DNA from 3 places in the Paenibacillus sp. AD87 genome. Region 3 is predicted to be linked to each of the others. Evidence: riboswitches for the same ligand, from Rfam matches in the RefSeq annotation. Region 3 holds a riboswitch; each other region holds the start of a gene.
What was found. Region 3 has a riboswitch for cyclic di-AMP ahead of gpAD87_RS07480 (3D domain-containing protein). Riboswitches for the same ligand answer to the same signal wherever they lie in the genome.
Positions count from the first base shown of each region.

Region 1: it holds a riboswitch for cyclic di-AMP, as region 3 does, so the genes downstream of both, gpAD87_RS24255 (3D domain-containing protein) here and gpAD87_RS07480 (3D domain-containing protein) in region 3, are expected to answer to the same signal.
Region 2: it holds a riboswitch for cyclic di-AMP, as region 3 does, so the genes downstream of both, gpAD87_RS19390 (hypothetical protein) here and gpAD87_RS07480 (3D domain-containing protein) in region 3, are expected to answer to the same signal.

Region 1 covers NZ_LXQN01000019.1:114,576-118,059, reverse strand. Annotated here, with positions in the region: gene gpAD87_RS24260 (TatD family hydrolase) at 1-696, shown strand, start outside; cyclic di-AMP (ydaO/yuaA leader) riboswitch at 938-1,191, shown strand; gene gpAD87_RS24255 (3D domain-containing protein) at 1,465-2,649, shown strand; gene rnmV (ribonuclease M5) at 2,806-3,351, shown strand; gene rsmA (16S rRNA (adenine(1518)-N(6)/adenine(1519)-N(6))-dimethyltransferase RsmA) at 3,356-3,484, shown strand, end outside.
Region 2 covers NZ_LXQN01000007.1:4,385,405-4,388,888, forward strand. Annotated here, with positions in the region: gene gpAD87_RS19380 (Nramp family divalent metal transporter) at 1-598, shown strand, start outside; gene gpAD87_RS19385 (HAD family hydrolase) at 739-1,431, opposite strand; gene gpAD87_RS19390 (hypothetical protein) at 1,597-1,995, opposite strand; cyclic di-AMP (ydaO/yuaA leader) riboswitch at 2,113-2,288, opposite strand; gene gpAD87_RS19395 (glutathione peroxidase) at 2,656-3,132, shown strand; partial or broken gene gpAD87_RS32990 (hypothetical protein) at 3,111-3,176, opposite strand; tRNA gene gpAD87_RS19400 (tRNA-Leu) at 3,283-3,365, opposite strand.
Region 3 covers NZ_LXQN01000007.1:1,635,610-1,639,093, forward strand. Annotated here, with positions in the region: gene gpAD87_RS07470 (ABC transporter substrate-binding protein/permease) at 1-946, shown strand, start outside; gene gpAD87_RS07475 (amino acid ABC transporter ATP-binding protein) at 933-1,655, shown strand; cyclic di-AMP (ydaO/yuaA leader) riboswitch at 1,940-2,136, shown strand; gene gpAD87_RS07480 (3D domain-containing protein) at 2,139-2,807, shown strand; gene gpAD87_RS07485 (polysaccharide deacetylase family protein) at 2,940-3,484, opposite strand, start outside.

The DNA of each region.
Region 1 (3,484 bases), on a different contig from region 3:
GCTGTGGATGCAGGCGTTGGTCGCATGATTAATGTGGGCTTTAACCGGGAGACCATTCCAACCACGATGAAGCTGGCTGAAACCTATGATTTTATATATGCTGCCGTAGGCTGGCACCCAGTGGATGCAATCACAATGCAAGAGGGTGATCTGGAATGGATTGCATCTTTATGCAAGCATGAAAAAGTGGTAGCCATCGGTGAAATTGGTCTAGACTATTACTGGGACACTTCACCGAAAGAGGTTCAACATCGCGTATTACGACAACAGATTGGTCTTGCCCGTGAGTTGAATATGCCGATTGTCATTCACAACCGGGATGCGCATGAAGATATTGTAAAGATTCTGCGTGAAGAGAAAGCTGGAGAAGTAGGCGGTGTCATGCATTCCTTCTCTGGCAGCTGGGAAACGGCGAAAATGTGTCTGGATTTAGGCTTTCATCTTTCCTTCGGAGGGCCAATCACGTTCAAAAATGCAAAGCAACCCAAAGAGGTACTTGAGAAGGTTCCTATGGACCGATTTTTCATCGAAACGGACGCTCCTTATTTAACACCGCACCCTTATCGTGGAAAACGAAATGAGACAGCGCATGTACGTCTGGTTGCAGAAGCAGCTGCGGAAATTAAAGGCATTTCGATAGAGGAAATTGCAGCAATAACGACCAAAAATGCCATGGAACGATTTGGGATTCGTTAAAAGATCGAGCAAAACGGGTGAAAAAGTGAGTTAGGCGGAGTTAATTTGCTTTTTGATCCAAATAAATCAAGAATATTACAATATTTTAACCAAATATTTAGAAAAACGTACTTGAACAACGCTTTACAACATGCATAGAAACAGGATATCATCTTTTCAGTGAATTGTTGTGCGGAAAATTGGACAGATGTTCGGGGGATGAACAAAGGGACACTTTCCGATGAAACAACATTACTTTCATGAATCAGTCTCGCTGAGTCTCCGTTAACGGAGAGCGGGGGAACCAATAGGGCTTAAACATCGGTGATTGCAGCCGATGCGCAACATGCGCTGACCCAAAAGCAGCGTATGAATCTGCGAAGCCGTATTTGATTTCTTCTTTGGGTCTCGGGGTGAATTCAAGGGCGTCCGCCATGAGCGGATGACCGGAGATAGGGCGGCTCTCTTTCGCCCGAACCCGACAGCTAACCTCGCAAGCGGAAAAAGAGAGGCAACCTCGTGCATGAATTTCCGATATTCAGAATCATTCGGAAGCCACGAAAGAGTTCCTCTTAAACTCTTTCTTTGGCTTTTTTGTTTTTGAATAAAAGAAATACTGTCATCATACGGTAAGTATTCAGGAGGATGACATCATGTTGCGAAGATTGATTCATGGTGCAGAACCGGATTATGTTGGTCCGATCTGTGTTCTGTAGAAAATTTGGTATAGTCGCGTCAAAGACATCATGCATTACTTTAGACGGCGAGGCTATGAAGGAGGACGGAGAAGTGGGCACATTCCAACCAGAAGAGACCCATGAGTCACGATCATCCAGTAAGTCTTTCGCGTTGCGGTGGAAGCATGAGAACTTGCGTCAAATGGCATTGATCGCGATTTTCTCAATTGCGCTTACAATCATGATCTTGTTAGTCGTTTACGGTCAGGCCGGGAAACAAATTTCACTGGTTATTGATGGCAAAGCTCAAGCGGTAGAGACTCGTACAGGAATGCTTCAGGAAATGCTGGAGGAGCAGTCAATCACAGTCAGCCCTCACGATCAGGTATCCATGCCCTTGAATGGGGCGATCACAGATGGAGACCGCATCGTTATTGAGCGGGCCGTTCCAGTTAATATTACGGCAGACGGGGACACCAAGACTCTGTATACAACCGATTCATCGGTAAAAGATGCGATTAAAAAATCAGGTATTCAAATTGCAAATGAAGACAAAGTATATCCGGCGCTTGGAACCACTATTGAAGCGGATATGAAAATCCGTGTAGTGCGGGTAACAAAGCGTACGGTGGAAGTGGAACATCCGATTGCTTATAAAGTGATCAAAACGGCTGACCCTAGCTTGTACAAAGGCGACAATCGTGTCGTTGTGAGCGGTAAAGAAGGCACACTTGTACAGCATATTGAAAAAGTGTTTCAGGATGGAGAATTGGTCTCCAAAAAAATGGTGGGTAAATCGGTCGCAACGAATCGCGTCGATAAAGTGATTGCCATTGGTACCAAAGCCAAACCTGTTGTGAAAGAGCCAGTGATTCAGACGGTATCGGCGCAGACTTCCACGACAAAAACAGCAACAACCACGAACTCGAAGAAAACCGCTGCCTCGGGCAGCAAAGTAATTACCGTCTCAGGCAGTTCTTTTAAATATTCAAAAGTCTTGAAAAATGTATCCATGACGGCATACTCTTCTGAAGAGCCTGGTATCGGCACAAAAACAGCTTCAGGTACTCGGGTAACTGAGGGACGTACCATTGCGGTTGATCCCAAAATCATTCCGATTGGCTGGTGGGTGTATATCGAGGGCCTTGGCTTCCGTCGCGCGGAAGACACAGGTGGTGCCATTAAAGGCAACAAAATTGATGTGTATTATGATAGTGTGAAGCATGCCCTGAACTTCGGACGGAAGAAAGGCAAGACGGTATATGTGATTGGTCCGGTGAAGCCGGAAGCGAACTAAAATCGTTTTACTTTGAAATGGGAATGCTATAAAATATAAGCATGAATGATTCATGCGGAATATGCGGCGGAGGGGTCTGAATTCAGTCTCCCCCGCCGTTTGGCAGAGAAGAGGGATATTCCTCTTCTTTTTGCGTTAGAAAGGAAGAAATGGAACATGATAAAAGAAGTGATCGTGGTAGAAGGCCGTGACGATACCGTAGCCATTCGACGTGCGGTTCAGGCAGATACGATCGAGACTGGTGGGTCCGCCATCAACCAGCGCATTCTAAAGCGGATCGCACTTGCTCAAGAGAGACGTGGTGTCATCGTACTGACAGACCCGGATCATGCTGGTGAACGTATTCGTAAAATTATCGCCAATAAAGTACCTGGTTGCAAGCATGCTTTCATCCCTGAGGCGGATGCTACGCGTAAAGGCGACATCGGGGTGGAGAACGCCTCACCGGAGGCGATTCGTCATGCATTGGCACGTGTGCACACGTCATATGAAGGCGCACCCAGTCTGATTGATTGGGAGGATCTGATTGCGGCGGGACTGATTGTGCACCCACAGGCTGCTGCACGTCGTATGGAGATGGGCAATCTGCTGGGCATAGGTTATTGCAATGGCAAACAGTTCCACAAGCGGTTGAGTGTATTCCAGATTACCCGGGAAGAGTTCTCCGAAGCATTATCGCAAATTGAACGTGAAGGATTGTGAGCGTATGAAAGGCATGGAAGAAACCGTAGAAATTGCAACACCCAAACGAACCAAAGAAATTATTCAAAGACACGGATTTTCATTCAAGAAGAGCTTAGGTCAGAACTTTCTGATCGATCAAAATATATTGAAC
Region 2 (3,484 bases), 2.7 Mb from region 3:
TGAACAGACGCCCAAAGGGAAAAAAGAAGCGATCCTGTATTCCACCATGGATTCAACCATCGCTTTAACGCTAGCTTTGTTCATCAATGCAGCCATTCTGATTGTGTCTGCTGCCGTGTTTCATAGTGCGGGTATGACCCAGGTCGCGGAAATTACAGATGCTTACCATCTGTTGACACCTCTGCTGGGAACCACCATCGCCAGCATCCTGTTCGGTGTAGCCCTGCTGGCTTCAGGCCAAAACTCAACACTCACAGGCACGTTATCCGGACAGATTGTAATGGAAGGCTTCCTGAACATTCGTATTCCAGCGTGGCTTCGTCGACTGGTTACACGTCTGATCGCTATCATCCCGGCCGTCATCGTAACAGCCATTGCCGGAGAGCACGGAACAGAGGAACTGTTGATTCTTAGCCAGGTTGTGCTGTCTCTGCAGCTACCCTTTGCCGTCATTCCGCTGGTAATGTTTACGAGTGACAAAAAAAGCATGGGGGCTTTTGCCAACAAGCTTTGGCTCAAAATCATCTCCTGGATCATTGCCGGAGTTATCGTTGTCCTGAATGTGTATCTGATTATCCAGACCATTCTGTTGTTCTAGGTTAAACGGGATTACGCCGTATTTTGTCTAACTCAAAAAGGCTGATCAACTCAAGTAACGTACCCCTTGAGACGATCAGCCTTTTATATGTTTGAGCAGCAGCCTAATTATACCGATTAGATCTTAAACACTGCTCTTATTTAGTTGTCTGAATTTTGAGTTACCATTAACAATGGAAGAAGTTCCTCCAGTGATTCAATAGTCCAGTCTGGACGCTCTGCATCCGCAAGCTCCGGCTGGAACCTGCCATAACCCTGCAAAATCCGGATCGTGTGCATACCCAGCTTCTTAGCCGGAATAATATCATTATCAATCCTGTCGCCGATCATGACCGCTTCCTCAGGTTTGCATCCCGCCTGTTTCAACGCTACAGCATACAATTCAGGATCAGGCTTGGACACTCCTTCTTCAGCCGAACAGGCCAGCACATCCACATACTTGCGCAAGCCGTAGCTATCCAGCCGATTTTCCGTCCCCGGACTCTGATTGGCAATGATACCAATCTTATAGTGTTGCGACAACGTCTGGAGAACAGCGTCGGCTGACGCAAAGGGGCGCTCAAGCTCTTTGCGGAACTTCAGCTTCTCCTGTATCTGTTCCCGGTGCCCCTCATCGCTGATAAGGGTACGAATAGCCAATTTCATCGGCCATTGCTCGTAATTTCGGTAAGAGGCGGCAAATATATCTCGCACCGTCTGCATCTCCACCTGATAACCAAGCGCACAAGCTTCACGAACGAACTGACCGATAATATCATCTACCGGCTCCCATTCGTCCACGAGCGTATCCCCCACATCAAAGAACAACCATTGTATTCCACGTACATCCGGCACGCCTATTCCTCCTCGTTAGCCACAGGAAATCCATATCCCTATTTCCCAAACCATAAAAAAGAAGACCCACCAACATGCATGAGTCTCCTCAAGTTTCCGTTTATTTATGATTTCAATTATAACAGGCAGCTGACACTGGATCAATCACAGGAATAGTACTAGCCACTAGCCATTCAGCAGAAACCCAACTTCCCCATTCAAGGAATATACAATACGGTCTGCTCCCATTCCCCGATAGATCCCTTTGGGGTGGCTTTGTTCCGTAATGACACACAAGGACTTGGATGTCCATGAGCGGCAGATCTGCAAATATCGACAGGTCAGGTTAAGGCTATTTTCAAAAATAAAAACATTGCCGACACTACCTTGCGGCAAAAACCATTTCTGAGCTGCAGCCGTGTTCATGCGAATGACATGCTCCACACCGATTCTCCGGAGCCTGCGCTCTTCCCCTGCACTGTTGGTCAGAACGGCAAACGGCATTTTTTTGTACATCAGCAATTTGATAAATTTACGTCCTGCTTCATTTGGAGCAGTCACTAAGATCATCTCTTTATCCATCATTCGTTCCTCCCTTGGCGTGAAAAGACAACAAAAAAGAAGCGTGGGGGACCAAGGCCTCCCGGACGCTTCTTCAATAATCCATAGCAAAAAGACACTATGAACCAGCGTACGGCTTGTTGCCTCTCCCTTTAACGCTTACGAGGTTAGCTGACGGATTCGGGCGCGAGAGTCGCCCTATTTCCGGCTGTCACCGGAAAATTCACCCCATGGATGCCTACTGTCTTGGACAGTTCATCCTGTTGGTTCCCCCGTTTCCCACCCATGAATGAATGGAAACTCAGCGATTAAAACATCGTTCTTTTATAATCATTAATCAGAGCGATATTATCGTTTGTTTCGTTTTTCATGTAAAATTTAATTTAAATTGGAATTACGATATGAATCATACACCCGTGCCATATTGGTGTAAAGTCTGCGCAGATCACCGAATCGACGGATTTTTGCCATTTCACATCAATAATAGCGCTTACAACGCATCCATTCTCTACCCATCTCATCAAAGCTCTCTAATTCTCTCTTTAGCGAAATTCAGGTAGCAAATCAGTCACAGATCATACACGACAGCTTCAAATTGAGTTAAAAAAGCAATATTAATTTTGCATTATTTAATTGTAATCAATATAATAGAAGAAAGAAGAATATGAAATGGAGGCGATTTTCATGTCAGTCTACGACTACAAAGTAAACACCCTTCGCGGTCAGGAAGTTGAAATGTCCAACTATCGTGACAAAGTACTGCTTATCGTGAATACAGCAAGCCAATGCGGCCTCACACCTCAATTCAAAGGTCTGCAAGAGCTTCAGGATAAGTTTAAAGACTCCCCATTCGAAGTTCTTGGTTTTCCAAGCAACCAGTTTGCACAGGAAAAAGGCTCTTCTGATGATATTGCCGAGTTCTGCCAGATGAACTATGGTGTTAGCTTCCCGATGTTTGAGAAGATCGATGTGAATGGTTCAAGCGCTCACCCTCTTTTCCAGCACCTTACCAAAGAAGCGCCAGGCGTACTCGGCTCCAAAGCCATCAAATGGAACTTCACCAAATTCCTTGTGGATCAGAACGGACGTGTTCTGAAACGGTATGCTCCCAAAACAACACCTGATAAAATTGAAGCGGACATCAAAGAATTGCTTAAATAACAAGTAAAGGCCATCCGACCCCAGCAGACAGAATGAGCATGCATTCAGGGGAAACGGGTGACCTTTTTTTGTCTGGCCCATCTGTACTGTAAATAAAACAAAAAAAAGAAGCTTCCCATACGGGAAGCTTCTTTTTTATCGTTCTTATGATGCGGTCGAGAGGACTCGAACCTCCACGGGTATACACCCACTACCCCCTCAAGATAGCGTGTCTGCCATTCCACCACGACCGCATGTCGTAAATAATCGGCAACAAAATTGATTATACCCGGTTCATGTTTAAAAGTAAAGCATTTTTCTTAATATCATTTTAACTGCGCTTTTCCTTCCATAAATCGTATAATCTCGTCAT
Region 3 (3,484 bases):
ACTTGATAAAATATCTGATATCGTGCTGCAATTGCAGACCAATCGTGTAAATGCTGCGATCGTTGAAGATACGGTGGCTGCCGGTTATCTGGATGATGTGATTGGATTAGCTCCAGCTATTCCAGATGAAGAGCAGGCCGAAGCGGCAATCGGGATTCGTAAGGGCAATACGGAATTGCTGAATGCAGTGAACGGAACGCTCGAGCGTCTGAAAAGCGAAAATAAAATCGATCAGTTGGTTACCGAGGCAAGCCAGTTGATGGCAGACAAGGTGAAAAAAGATCAAAACATTTTTCAAGTGTTCTGGGAGTACAAAAGCTTTTACGCAACAGGTGTAGGTTACACCCTCTTACTGTCTGCACTCGGTGTAATATTCGGGGTAATTATCGGTTTGATCATCTGTCTGTTACGTCTGCATGACGTTTCAATTCTGCGTTGGATCGGAACAGCTTACGTTGAAGTTATTCGTGGTACACCAATGCTGGTTCAGTTGATGATTATCTATTACGGGCTTGCCTTGACGTTTGGTATTACATTTTCGCCGCTTCAGGCGGGGATTATCACACTATCCATTAATAGTGGTGCCTATCTTGCTGAAATTTTCCGCGCAGGTATACAGGGTGTGGATCGAGGCCAACTGGAAGCAGCTCGGTCCCTGGGAATGGGCAGAGGTGCGGCAATGCGCTTCATCGTGCTCCCACAAGCGTTCAAAGCGGTGTTGCCAGCGATCGGTAATGAGTTCGTGACCATTATCAAGGAATCCTCCATCATCTCGGTTATTGGTATGGTGGACATTATGTATCAGGCAAGTGTAGTCAAAAACATTACGTACCAAGGAATGAATCCATTCCTGATTGCAGCGGCCATTTACTTTGTGCTGACGTTCATTTTGTCCAAGCTGCTGGGTCGACTGGAAAGGAAGTTGAGTGCAAGTGATAGACGTTAGACAATTACACAAATCATATGGAAATAACGATGTGCTCAAGGGCATTAACGTAACAATTGGTAAAGGCGAGGTTGTCGTGGTCATCGGTCCGTCCGGATCGGGGAAAAGTACCTTTTTGCGTTGTCTGAACTTATTGGAGCAGCCTACTTCCGGTGAGATTGACTTTGAGGGAGTTTCGATCACTGACCCTAAACACAACATTAATGCAACTCGTGAAAAAATGGGGATGGTTTTCCAGCATTTCAATCTGTTCCCGCACAAAACGGTGCAGCAGAACATTACGATTGCTCCCATTAAAGTGAAAAAACAATCTGCACAGAAAGCGGAACAAATCTGCGCAGATTTGCTCAAGACGGTTGGCCTGTCTGACAAAAAAGACGCTTATCCAAATCAGCTGTCCGGTGGACAGAAACAACGGATCGCTATTGCAAGAGCGCTTGCGATGCAGCCGCATGTCATGCTGTTTGACGAGCCTACTTCAGCACTGGACCCTGAAATGGTCGGTGAAGTACTGGATGTCATGAAGCGGCTTGCAGAGGGCGGCATGACTATGGTTATTGTAACGCATGAGATGGGCTTCGCACGCGAAGTAGGGGACCGCATCCTGTTCATGGATGGTGGGGTTATTGTAGAAGAAGGAACACCTGCTGAAGTGTTTGGTGAGCCTAAGCATGCACGTACACGTGACTTCCTTGCTAAAGTGCTCTAATCCATCCAAGTCATCATTAGGATGAATTGGATGAAAATGCAAAATATATACTGTGGATGAGAATTCTTATTCCCTCATAGATCCCTGTCGGCGACCTGTCGGCAGGGATTGTTTTGTGCGTGTGAATACGCACGGATTTACATAAAAAGTAACGTTTCTGTCATCAACGATATAAGCTCAAATAGACATTTTTTTGAAAAAGTCGCTTGAATTCAGCAAAAATATTGAAGTGAATTAGCCAGATGGTAACATTTACTACGACTCTTGGTTACAAAGTTGTGATATATTTGTTCCTGCCGAAACTTCCGGAGTTGGGAGTGTGGGGGATGTAACGATGCAGAGTGTGCTTGGGGAAGAATCATTTGCACACGGCTTGGGGTGAATTAGGGCTACATAAATTATGAATGTAATTGAACCTATAGGGTGGTTTCCTCCATCCGAATCCGACAACTAACTTCGCAGGCATAATGAGGGAGGAAGACCATGATTAACAAGAAACGTATAGCCAAAACAGCAACAGCTTTGCTGACAGCAGCAATGCTCATTCAGGCCGTTCCGGCTCATGCTGATTCAGTTCATGTGGCCAAAGAGGGGGATACCTTCTACACCTTATCCAAACAATATGGAGTTGGACTTAACGCTCTTATTAAAGCTAACAATGACATTTCAGCTTACAACATTTATGGTGGTTTGAAAATTACGATCCCTGGTAAAACAACGAACACTGCTTCTGCTGCAGCAGCTAAAACGGAGGCCAAAACGGTAACTGCCGCAAGCCTTGACGTTAATGCAGATAGTAAAGTTGTACAAGCCTGGGGTAAAACGTTTGATTACAGCAAAGCTGTCGACGTCAAAGCAACAGCATACTCCGCAGACGCTTCCGAAAATGGAGGATGGGGTGCTGTGGATTACTTCGGTAATCCGCTTGAATTGGGTACCATTGCAGTAGACCCGAGTATCATTCCATTGGGTACAAAGGTACTGGTGACAGGTCATACACATCCCGGACTGCCAAAACAGGCATTTGTCGCAACGGCTCGTGATGTGGGTAGTGCCATTAAAGGTCACAAGATCGATATCTTTATTCCTGGCAGCAAGCAATCCGTGAGCACATTTGGTATTCAGGATGTTGAACTTTACATTTTGAAATAAAATCAAAGCGTAGCTGCACATCATCATATGTGACTCCAACTAAATCTAAATTAAACAATAAAGGGTGTTCTCCAATCACGATAATGTGAATGAAGGACACCCTTTTGAATATCCGACTGCCGTATTCTAAACCTATTTACCCTTTGGCAGTTCCAGCATTTCGTCCAAAGTCACCAGCTCGTACCCGCGGTTTCGCAATTCCTCGATAACTTCAGGCAACGCCTCGATGGTACCACTCAGCTTCGATCCGACACCGCCTCCTGCATGTTGCAGAACAATGGAACCTGGTTTAACGGCCGACAGGATGTTTTGTTTGACTTCCTCTTTGGAGAGGCCCTTCCAGTCCAGGGAATCGACGTTCCAATTCACAATGCTGTAATGTTGTTTGGCCGCCCATTGCAGCTGTTGCTCATTAATGTCGCCATAAGGTGGACGAATCATTTTGGGAGTGTAGCCCGCCAGATTCCGAATAATATCCCCGGTATGTAAGATTTGTTTGCGAAATGCATTCATGGACAGCTTACTGAACTCCGGGTGATTGTAGCTGTGATTGCCAACAATATGCCCTTCCTTTACCATGCGTTTCACTAAATCCGGATGTTTCTCAGCGCGATGTCCCACAATGAAAAACGTAGCCCGCACCTTGTATTTTTTTAGAATATCCAACACCTGCGGGG